Regions from separate parts of the Chitinolyticbacter meiyuanensis genome, predicted to be linked through region 1. Evidence: predicted binding sites of a transcription regulator. Region 1 holds the regulator's gene; the other holds the start of a gene.
The links. The regulator FNR, encoded in region 1, switches genes on or off when oxygen is low (the NO sensors DNR and NnrR bind a similar motif). The targets are predictions, from matches to a motif close to TTGATNNNNATCAA.
Positions count from the first base shown of each region.

Region 2: the regulator FNR is predicted to act here: its motif matches at 2,819-2,832, upstream of FLM21_RS07325 (GbsR/MarR family transcriptional regulator).

Region 1 is NZ_CP041335.1:1,722,863-1,728,380, reverse strand. Features, by position in the region: gene FLM21_RS08445 (response regulator) at 1-33, opposite strand, end outside; gene FLM21_RS08440 (sulfite exporter TauE/SafE family protein) at 141-800, opposite strand; gene hemN (oxygen-independent coproporphyrinogen III oxidase) at 804-2,213, opposite strand; gene fnr (fumarate/nitrate reduction transcriptional regulator Fnr) at 2,337-3,080, shown strand; gene FLM21_RS08425 (hypothetical protein) at 3,085-3,672, shown strand; gene FLM21_RS08420 (phasin family protein) at 3,725-4,270, opposite strand; gene FLM21_RS08415 (YjfB family protein) at 4,421-4,603, opposite strand; gene dnaE (DNA polymerase III subunit alpha) at 4,751-5,518, shown strand, end outside.
Region 2 is NZ_CP041335.1:1,520,145-1,525,662, forward strand. Features, by position in the region: gene FLM21_RS07310 (methyl-accepting chemotaxis protein) at 1-1,357, opposite strand, end outside; gene FLM21_RS07315 (DNA-3-methyladenine glycosylase I) at 1,467-2,039, opposite strand; gene FLM21_RS07320 (LysE/ArgO family amino acid transporter) at 2,087-2,710, opposite strand; gene FLM21_RS07325 (GbsR/MarR family transcriptional regulator) at 2,875-3,420, shown strand; gene FLM21_RS07330 (hypothetical protein) at 3,422-3,679, shown strand; gene FLM21_RS07335 (cytochrome ubiquinol oxidase subunit I) at 3,663-5,258, shown strand; gene cydB (cytochrome d ubiquinol oxidase subunit II) at 5,269-5,518, shown strand, end outside.

The sequences.
Region 1 (5,518 bases):
CGAATCGTCGACCACCAAAATTGGCGTAGGCATCCGACGCCACTCCCCAAAGCTACTGTTTCTTGTTAGTAAGCAAATTTAGCGGAGCAGTTTAGAGCATGGCATCCGCTTTGTGGATAGGGCTTCCGATGGAAGTAGGTCTAGTGCAGCCCGGCAACCAGTCGCCAGACGCCGACCACGATCAACAACAAACCCAATATAGACCGAAGCCAGCGATAGCCAAGCCAAGCCCGTAAGCGCCCAGCCGCCGCGCCGATCAGCATCAGGTTGGGCAGCGTGCCCAACCCAAAGGCCAACATCAGCAAAATCCCATTTTCTGTCGAACCACTTGCCAGCGCAGAAAGGCTGGCCGTATAGACCAAGCCACAGGGCAGCCACCCCCACAGCGCGCCCGCCACCAGGGCCTGCCAGAACCATCGGATCGGCAACAAACGGCGCAGCAGTGGTTGCACCCGCGCCCAGACTGGCACGCCTAGCCTTTCCAGGCGGGTGAACCATGCCGCCCAGCCAGCGATATAGCAGCCCATCACGATCAGCAACAGGTTGGCCAGCCACCAGAGCACGGTCTTCACCAGCGTCAGCGCAAGCAGGCCCGGAATACTGCCGACAGCGCCGGCAATCGCCCCGATCAGCCCGTAGCCCAGCAGGCGCCCGACATTGAAGCCCAGCAGATACGGCCAGCGCGGCCCGGGTGGCAGCTGCAAAGTGAATGCGGTGACCACCCCACCACACATGCCAAGGCAGTGGCCGCCACCGACCAGTCCGGCAATGAACAGCGAAAACAGGGCGGGGTCGAGCATGGATCAGATCAGGCGGGAATAGGCGACGATGGGTTGCTGGCGGATGAGGAAACGGTCGAAGACCATGGCGATGGTCCGCACCAGCAGGCGGCCACGTGGCGTCACATCGATGCCATCCGGCCGCAGCACGACAAGGCCATCGATCTCGAGCAGCTGCAGGCGTCGCAATTCTTCCGCAAAGTACACCGAAAAATCAATCATGTAGGCCGGTTCGAACGACTCGAACGACAACTGGAACTGGCACATCAGCGCCTGGATCACCGCCCGGCGCAACAGGTCGTCGCGCGACATGGCATAGCCACGCACCGTCGGCAACTGGCCGGCATCGAGTGCGGCGTAGTAGTCGTCAAGCTTGCGGGCGTTCTGCGCGTAGTGGCCGCCCACCATGCCGATGGCCGATACGCCAAAGGCCAGCAAGTCGCAATCGGCGTGGGTGGAATAGCCCTGGAAATTGCGATGCAGATGGCCGCGCCGCTGCGCGAGGGCGAGATCATCGTCTGGCAGCGCGAAGTGGTCCATGCCGATGTAGACGTAGCCTGCGGCCTGCAGTGCCGCGATGCTGTCGGCCAGGATATCGAGCTTGGTAGTAGCATCCGGCAGCGCCTGGGCATCGATGCGACGCTGGGGCGGGAAGCGCTCCGGCAGGTGCGCGTAGTTGTAGAGCGCGATGCGGTGCGGGCGCAACGCGACCACGCGTTCCAGCGTGCGCGCCATGGTTTCGCGGGTTTGCAGCGGCAGGCCATAGATCAGGTCGAGGCTGATCGAGCGAAAGCCGTTGGCACGCGCGGCGGCGATCACCGCTGCGGTTTCCGCCTCGCCCTGCACCCGGTTCACTGCGCGTTGTACAGCCGGGTCGAAATCCTGCACGCCGATGCTGACACGATTGAACCCCATCTCCGCAAGCGCAGCCATGGTCTGCACGCCCACCTTGCGCGGATCGATCTCGATGGCATATTCGCCTGCTGGATCGAGCTCGAAATGCCGACGCACAGCCGCCATCAGCCGGGCCAGCTGCGCATCGCTGAAGAAGGTCGGCGTACCGCCTCCCAAGTGCAACTGCTGCGCTCGGGGCCGCTGCTCGATCAAGTCGGCAGTCAAGGCCAGCTCGTGCTCCAGGTAGCCGAGGTAGGGCTCGGCCTGATCGCGGCGGCGCGTGATCACCTTGTTACAGGCGCAGTAGTAACAAATCGTGTCGCAGAATGGCAGGTGGAAATATAATGAAAGCGGTTTTGTCGCCGATCCCGGCTGGCGCGCAATGACGGCCTGCTGCCAGGCAGCGGCCTGCAGCGGTCCGAAACGATCCGCAGTGGGGTAGGAGGTATAGCGCGGCCCGTGGCCGTCATAGCGGACAATCAGGTCGCGATCGAATTCGGCTTGTTGCAGCCCGGCATATGCGTGCGTCACCGCGGTCATCCGTTCTGTTTGCAGGGTCGACCAGCTTAACGTGCGGTGTCGGGGCACCTCGTTGATCGGGATCAAGGCACAATCAGCCGCCCTACGGCATACCGCCGGATGGCCATCAACCCAGGGATTCCCATGCTTTCCACCATCCCGGTGCAAGACATCAGCATCAAGCATTTACGCCAGGCCTGCTCTACCTGCAGCCTGCGCGAACTCTGCCTGCCCATCGGCCTATCCGCCGACGAGATGAAGCAGGTGGATGAGCTCGTCACCCAGGGGCGGCCCATCAAGCGTGGCGAAGCGCTTTATCGCAGCGGCGAGCCGTTCCGGGCGCTCTACGCGGTCAAGCTCGGCTTCTTCAAGACCAGTGTGGTCTCCGAGGATGGCCGTGAACAGGTTACCGGCTTTCACATGACCGGCGACCTGATCGGGCTCGACGCCGTCAGCACCGATCACCACACCTGCGATGCCGTGGCACTGGAAGACAGCCAGGTCTGCGAGCTACCGTTCACCGAAATGGAAGAACTCGCGCGCAAGATGCCGGCGCTGCAACACCATCTGTACAAGGTGATGAGCCGCGAAATCGTGCGCGACCACGGGGTGATGCTGCTGCTCGGCAACATGAAGGCCGAGGAGCGCATCGCCGCCTTCCTGCTCAACCTGTCGCAACGGTTTGCGCTGCGTGGCTATTCATCATCCAGCTTCCACCTGCGGATGACGCGCGAGGAAATCGGCAGCTACCTCGGCCTCAAGCTGGAAACAGTGAGCCGCACGCTCTCCAAATTCCAGGATCAAGGCTTCATCAAGGTCCAGAACCGACTGATCGAGATCGTGCAGATCGATTCGCTGCGGCAGCTGGTCAACAGCTGCCAGGGCTAAGGCCATGGGCCCCGTCTGCCTGACTGCGCCGACGGGGCTACGCGAGCGCTTGCTTGCCCGCCTGAGCCGCGCCGGCTGCCCGGCAGACTGGTCAGGCGAAACACCACCCTCCCCCTGGGCCGCGGAAGCGCTGCATCTGAATGTAGGGGGCATTGCCTGCTCCAAGCCACCGCCCTTCAGCGTCGACATCGCCATCATGCTCGACCACCCTGCAGCCGAGCGCCTGGGCTGGATGCTGGCCGTAGGTGGCCACGCCAGTGCGCTGCAGCGCGCCATTCCCTGGCTAGATGCCCTTTCACCCACTCCGGCTGGCTGGCTGCATGTCGGCAGCGATGGTGCTGGGGCTTTCATCGGCACAGCCAACGCATTGTGGGCCGAGCAACAGCAGCAGGTCGTTGCCTGGCTGGCTGAACGAGGGCCCCACGGCACTGCGCATTTTGATCCGGCAAGCTGGCAAGCATTGGCGAGCCATACCCAGCATCAGTTGCAACTGCTGGCCGCAGCGTATCTGGCCAAGCAGCCCGCCGAGCACGAACTGGCAACCCGCCTCGCACTCGCCATCAGCACGCTCTACCCGCAAAACCAGACGTAAAAAAGGGCAGCCGGTAAGGCTGCCCTCAACAGAACAACGGGGATAGGGTCGATCAGGCCACGGCCTTGCTCGGCTGGGCCACCGCCTTGGCGGCTTGCTCGGCGCCGGCCACGGCAGCTTGGGTGAGTTCACCGGCAATCTTCTGCGTGCTGCGCGCTACGGCATCGTAGGTGCTGGCAGCCGTTTCGAAGGCATTGCGAAACACAGCGACTGCTGCACCGGAACCGGCCGGCGCCACTTCGGCAGCCTTGTCGAGTGAGCTCAGCAGCGTCTTGTTGAAACCGAGCACCTGCTCTTCGACCAGACGATTGAGTTCATGCTGGGTAGCGCTGGCCACGTCGAACACCGAGCGGGCCGCATCGAGGGCCTTGTCGACCGACGGTTGCGCCAGCTGCTTTTGCAGCGATACCAGACCTTGCACGTCCTTCACTTCGGATAGCGCCTTGGCGGCTTCAGCTTGATTGGCAAGAACTTCACGGGCCAAGCCCAGCTGCAGGCTGACGAGGCGTTCCACCCCGTTCAGTGCGATCTGCGACAAACGCAGCGATTTTTCCAGACCAGCTTGGTTGGCTTCGTTGTACTGATGGGTGTTGAACATCGTCAGACTCCAAGGATTGTGCATTGCATCAATTCGGATTCTTGACGGCCTCGCCTCGGGCGTCAAGCATCCCATTGTGCGCCGCAGCATTTTGGCGACAGGCGGTAAAAAAGGCGGCCATGGCCGCCTTGCTCCGCAACTGGCGAATCATCACGCTTTCACGTCGATGTTCTGCCCCAGGTTCGCAGGGTTGTTGTATGCCGCCGGCTGCGGCAGCGCTTCCAGCAACGACAGGGCGTTCTGTTGCTGGATGTCCAGCGCTTTGCGCAGCACCGTATTGGTCACGACATACTCGGACGGCTGCGAGCTGCTCGCGGCATTGACTAGGGACATGGACTCCATAACAGCACCTCCTGATACACACCCCTACCATACCCCTATGTTGGCAAGTACCACAAGGGTAGCGGGATGATCGGCGAGGCATGCAGTGATCGCGCTCACGTCCGGCGCGGGTCGGGCCAGCTGCGGTAAAATGCGCCGATGAACGCGCCCGCCTTTATCCATCTCCGCCTGCATTCCGAATTTTCCGTCGTCGACGGCATCGTCCGCATTGATGACGCCGTCAAGCGTGCCGCCGAGCTCGGCCAGCCCGCGCTCGGTGTGTCGGACCTGATGAACCTCTTTGGCATGGTCAAGCAGTACAAGGCCTGTCGCGCCGCCGGCATCAAGCCCATCATCGGCATCGATGCCCGCATCGAGAACGAGGAAGATCGCGACAAGCCCTTCCGCGTGCTGCTGATGGCCAAGAACCGGGCTGGCTATGGCCGCCTCTGCGAGTTGCTCACCGACGCCTACCTGCACAACCAGTACCGCGGCTATGGCGAACTGAAGAAGGAATGGCTGGCCGCCAAGTCCAACGCAGACCTGATCTGCCTCTCCGGCGCGCACCTGGGCGAAATCGGCCAGGCACTGGTCAATGGCAACTACGAGGCCGCCACCTCGGCTGCGCAGTGGTGGGCCGCGCAATTCCCCGACAGCTTCTATCTGGAGCTGCAACGCAGTGGTAAAGCCGAATGCGAGACCAGCGTACAGGGCCATCTCGACCTCGCTTCGGAACTGAACCTGCCCGCTGTTGCCACCCACGCAATCCAGTTCATGGATCGTGACGATTTCAAGGCGCACGAAGCGCGCGTCTGCATCGCCGAAGGTTTTGTCGTCTCCGACAAACGCCGGCCGCGCAACTTCACCGAAGAGCAGTACTACAAAACCCCGGCCGAAATGGCCGAACTGTTCGCCGACCTACCAGAG
Region 2 (5,518 bases), 200 kb from region 1:
GGGCTTCGCCGACGCCTTCCTCGACCTGGCCGACGGCATTCTGCATCCGTGCCACCGCGGAATCTGCACCTTGCTGGATGGCGAGGATGGTGCCGGCGATTTCCTGGGTGGATTGCGAGGTGCGCTCGGCAAGCTTGCGGACTTCGTCGGCCACCACCGCGAAGCCGCGGCCCTGTTCGCCGGCTCGTGCGGCTTCGATGGCAGCATTCAGTGCCAGCAGATTGGTCTGGTCGGCGATTTCCTTGATGACGTTCACCACGGCGGAGACGTCGGCGCTCTTGGCCTGCAGCGCGGCGATCTCGTCGGCGGCGGCACGCACGGTGTCGGCGATGCCATCGATCTTGGCGACGGTGCCCTCGATCACGTGGCCGCCATCCTGGGCCAGTTGGCCGGACTTGCGTGACAGCTGGTCGGCTTCGCCGGAACGATCGGCCACGTGGTTGATGCTGACGGTGACCTCCTCGACGGTAGCGGCCATGTTGGAGGCTGCTTCGCTGGCGTGGTGGGCGGTCTGCGACAGTTCATTGGCGGTTTGCGACAGCTGGTTGGCGGAACCCGAGACTTCGGTGATCTTGCCGCTGACTTCGCGCAGGCTGCGCTGCAGGCGTTCGATCAGGCCGTTGAAGGCGGTCACGGTCTGGCCGATCTCGTCATTGCTCGATACCTGCACGCGGCGGGTGAAATCGAGTGATTGACCGATGTCGGTGACGGTCTGCTGCATTCGCGTCAGCGGGCCGGTGATCGCGCGCAACAGGATGGTGCCGAACACCGCGAGGCCGGCCACGGCGGCGAGGATGACAACGGTGAACAGGATCTTGCCGTTGCGTTGGCTGGCCTCGACCTCGGCCCGGTAAACCTGGCCGCGCTTGACGTTGTAGGCGACGAGCTGCTGCAGCGATGTCTCGGCGGCAAGGGCGGCTTCGCGCATCTTGCCAAGCGAGGCCGCTACATCGCCAAAATCATCGGCCTGCTGGATCACCTCGGCGGCGGCGGCGTTGAATGCGGCGAGCTTGGGCTGGAAGGCGCTGTACAGCTGGCGCTCTTCGGTGGAGACCACCGTGGTTTCGTAGGTCTTGAGGTTTTCCTGGATGGTCTTGGTGTTGTTTTCGAGCGAGGCGTTGAGCTTCTGGCGCAAGCTCGCATCGAAGGAGCCGCCCAGCTGGTAGAGCACCAGCTGCTGCACCTTGTAGCTGTTGTTCACCGCGTAGAGCTTCTCCAGCCCAGCGAGCGATTCGTCGGCCAGGTGCGTGATCGAGGTTTCGGTGCGGCTCAACTGCACGAAGGCGATGCCGCCCACCACGCAGAGCGCTAGGATGGCCACCCCGATCAAAAGCAGGATGCGCTGGCTGATCTTCATCGTGTTCTCCAGTAGCGGATAGCTATATAAGCCGTTACTTTAACTTACAAGGTGGCAGGCCAGATACCCGGTATTGCCCTGATGAACTGCGTTTTCTTACATGTTGCCGTCATGCCGGGGCTGGTGCGCACCAGCAGTCGCGGGTGTGATCGTTCACCAGGCCGGCGGCCTGCATGAAGGCATAACAGATGGTGCTGCCGACGAACTTGAAGCCGCGTGCCTGCAGCGCTTTGCTCATGGCATCCGACGTGGCGGTACGTGCTGGTACGTCGGCAAGTGTAGTGGGGTGGCTCAGCTGCGGCGCATGGTCGACGAAACCCCAGATCCACTGGGCGAAGTCGATGCCATCATCGCGCAAGGCCAGCCAAGCCCTGGCGTTGCCGATAAAGGCGGCCACCTTGGCGCGATTGCGCACGATGCCTGGGTCAAGCAGCAAGGCGGCGACCTTGTCGTCGCCATAGCCGGCCATGCGTTGTGGGTCGAAACCGTCGAACACCTCGCGGTAGCGTGCGCGTTTCTTCAGTACGGTGATCCAGGACAGCCCCGCCTGCGCACCCTCCAGGCACAGCAGTTCGAACAGCGCTTGGCTGTCGCGGCAGGGCACGCCCCATTCCTGATCGTGGTAGGCCTGGTAGAGGGGATCGGTGCTGCACCAGGCGCAGCGGGTCGGCGAGGTCGTCATGGAATCAGCTTAGTGCCTGCTGGTCGGCTTGCCAGCGGCTTGTCGGGTCAAATGAGCCGGGCTTGGTGCAGCAGCGAGATGGCGATGGCGAACATCATGCCGGCGATGACGAGATCAAGCACGCGCCAAGCGGCAGGTTTGCGAAACAGCGGCGTGAGTCGGCTGGCACCGAAGGCCAGGGTGAAGAACCAGGCAAAGGCATAGCCGACGGCACCCAGCAGAAACCAGGGGCGTGCCGCCAGCGGCTGCTGTGCGCCGATGCCCCCGACCAGCACCACGGTATCGAGAATGGCGTGCGGGTTAAGCACCGAGAAGCCGATGCCGGCCAGCACCACTGCGCCAGGCCGGGCGAGGCCCTGCTGGGTGGTCAACGTCAATGGCGTGGGCTTCAGCGCCTTGCGCAGCGCCAGCACGCCATACCCCGCGACGAATACCGCGCCGGCGATCGCCATCCAGAACTGCAGCTGTGGGAATCGGGTGAGCAGCGCGCCCATGCCGGCGACGCCGGTACTCATCAGCACCAGATCGCATAGCGAGCAGGTCAGGGCAGTGAGCAACACCTGCTGCCGGGCGATGCCCTGGCGCAGCACGAACGCATTCTGCGCGCCAATGGCCATGATCAGGCTGGCGGACAAAGCTGCGCCGTTGAGGGTGATGGCAAGAGCTTGCATTGCAGGGATTGGGTTTGCAGTGCCGCGATGCTAGCTGTTTCGCGCGCTGTCGGCCATGCAATGCGGGGGTTCCGAGAGGGGAAGGGTGGCGGAGGTTCAATCGGGGGCTTGATCCAGATCAAACTCGAATTTACAATTTTCAAAAATTCTTGAAACTTCACAAAATGCAACTCACACCACTGACCGAACGCTTTGTCCTGCACTTTGGCGAGATGGGCAGCCGCTGGGGCATCAACCGCACCGTGGGCCAGATCTACGCGCTGTTGTTCATTTCGCCGCTGGCGTTGAACGCCGACGAGATCGCCGAAACGCTGAGCTTTTCCCGTTCCAACGTCAGCATGGGGATGAAAGAACTGATGGGCTGGCGCCTGGCCAAGCTTATCCATCGCTCGGGCGATCGACGCGATTATTTCGAGGCGCCGAAGGATATCTGGGAGATCTTCCGCACGCTGGCCGAGGAAAAGCGCCGCCGCGAGATTGAGCCCACGCTGTCGATGCTGCGTGAAGCCTTGCTGGAAACGCCGCAGACCGACGAGGAGCGCTACGCCCAAGGCCGCATGCGCGAGATGTACGAATTGATCGAGATGGCCACCGCCTGGTTCGACGAGGTGCAGCGCCTCTCGCCCGAAACACTGGCCGGGCTGATGCGGCTGGGCGCCAAGGTGCAGAAGGTGCTCGGCTTCACCGATCGCCTGCGTGGCGAGGGCTGAAATGAAACCGGGTGTGCTGCGCACCGGCCTGCCGCTCTGGGCGGAGATCACGCTGGTGCTGCTACTGAAGATCGCGCTGCTCTGGGGCGCCAAGACGCTGTGGTTCTCCGAGCCGCTGACCCGTACCAAGAAAATGTCGGTGCCGCAGTCGGCCATCAGCCAGCAGCTGATCGGCCCGGCTGCGGCGGCTTCAACCCGGCCCGAGGCCCGATCGGCCAACGGCTCTCTTCCCGAGGATACCCATGCTGCCCGCCCTTGAAGTGGTGGAGTTGTCGCGGCTGCAATTCGGCTTGACCGCGATGTTCCACTTTCTGTTCGTCCCGCTCACGCTCGGGCTTTCCTGGATCCTGGTGATCTGCGAATCGGTCTACGTCATGACTGGCCAGCAGATCTACAAGGACATGACCCGCTTCTGGGGCAAGCTCTTCGGCATCAACTTCGCCATGGGTGTCACCACCGGGATGACGCTGGAGTTCCAGTTCGGCACCAATTGGGCCTACTACTCGCACTACGTCGGCGACATCTTCGGCGTGCCGCTGGCGATCGAAGGGCTGATGGCGTTCTTCCTGGAGTCCACCTTCGTTGGTCTGTTCTTCTTCGGCTGGAACCGGCTCTCCAAGGTGCAGCATCTGTTCGTCACCTTCCTGGTGGCGCTGGGTTCCAACCTTTCCGCACTGTGGATATTGATCGCCAACGGCTGGATGCAGAACCCGGTCGGCGCCGAGTTCAATTACCAGACCATGCGCATGGAGCTTGTCAGCATCGCCGAGGTGATCTTCAACCCGGTAGCGCAGGCCAAGTTCGTGCATACGCTGGCGGCGGGCTACGTGGCGGCGTCGATGTTCGTGCTCGGCGTATCGGCCTGGTATCTGTTGAAGGCGCGCGACACCGGCTTTGCGCTGCGCTCGTTCGCGGTGGCAGCGGGCTTCGGCCTGGCGTCGGTCTGTTCGGTGATCGTGCTGGGCGACGAATCGGGCTATACCACCGGCGAAGTGCAGAAGGTGAAGCTCGCCGCGATCGAGGCGGAATGGGATACCCACCCGGCGCCGGCGGCGATCACCGCGTTTGGCCTGCCCAACCAGGAAGAGGAGCGCACCGACTATGCAGTACGCATCCCCTATGTGCTTGGCCTGATCGCCACCCGCTCGGTGGATCAGCCGGTGATCGGCATTAAGGAGCTGCGCCGCGAACATGAGGCGCGCATCAAGAGTGGCATGCTGGCCTACGAGGCGCTGGTGGCCTTGCGCGCCGGTACGGCGACCGAGGATCTGAAGCGCCAGTTCGAGCGCCACAAGATGGACCTCGGTTTTGGCCTGCTGCTGAAGAAGTACACGCCCAACGTGGTCGATGCCACTCCGGCGCAGATCAATGCGGCGGCGGGCGATACGATTCCGCGCGTGGCGCCACTGTTCTGGTCGTTCCGGGTGATGGTGGGACTCGGCATCCTGTTCCTGTTCATCTTCACCGCGTCGTTCTGGTTCCTCGCCAGGAAGAACCTCGCGCCGCAGCGCTGGCTGCTCAAGCTCGCCGTGGTGTCGATTCCGCTGCCATGGGTGGCCATCATGGCAGGCTGGTTCGTCGCCGAGTACGGTCGCCAGCCCTGGACGATCTCCGGCGTGCTGCCGACCTTCCTATCGGCCTCGGCCGTCGATGCCGGCCAGGTGTGGTTCAGCCTGATCGGGCTGCTGACGATGTACGTGCTGCTGTTCGCCATCGAGATGTATCTGATGCTGAAGTACATCCGCCTGGGGCCATCGAGCCTGCATACCGGTCGCTACTTCCGCGAGACCGGTGCTCAAACCCAGAGCGCGCTGGCTGCGCAATCGAACGCATCGTAAGGGGATGACCATGCTCGACTATGAAACGCTGAAACTGGTGTGGTGGGGGCTGATCGTCCTTCTGATGCTGGGCTTTGCCCTCACCGGCGGCTGGGATCTCGGCGTGGCCACCTTGCTGCCGTGGATGGGCCGTACCGACGACGAGCGCCGCGTGGTGATCAACACCATCGGCCCTACCTGGGAGGGCAACCAGACCTGGCTGATCACCTTCGGCGCCGCGCTGTTCGCGGCCTGGCCGCTGGTGTATGCGGCGGCGTTCT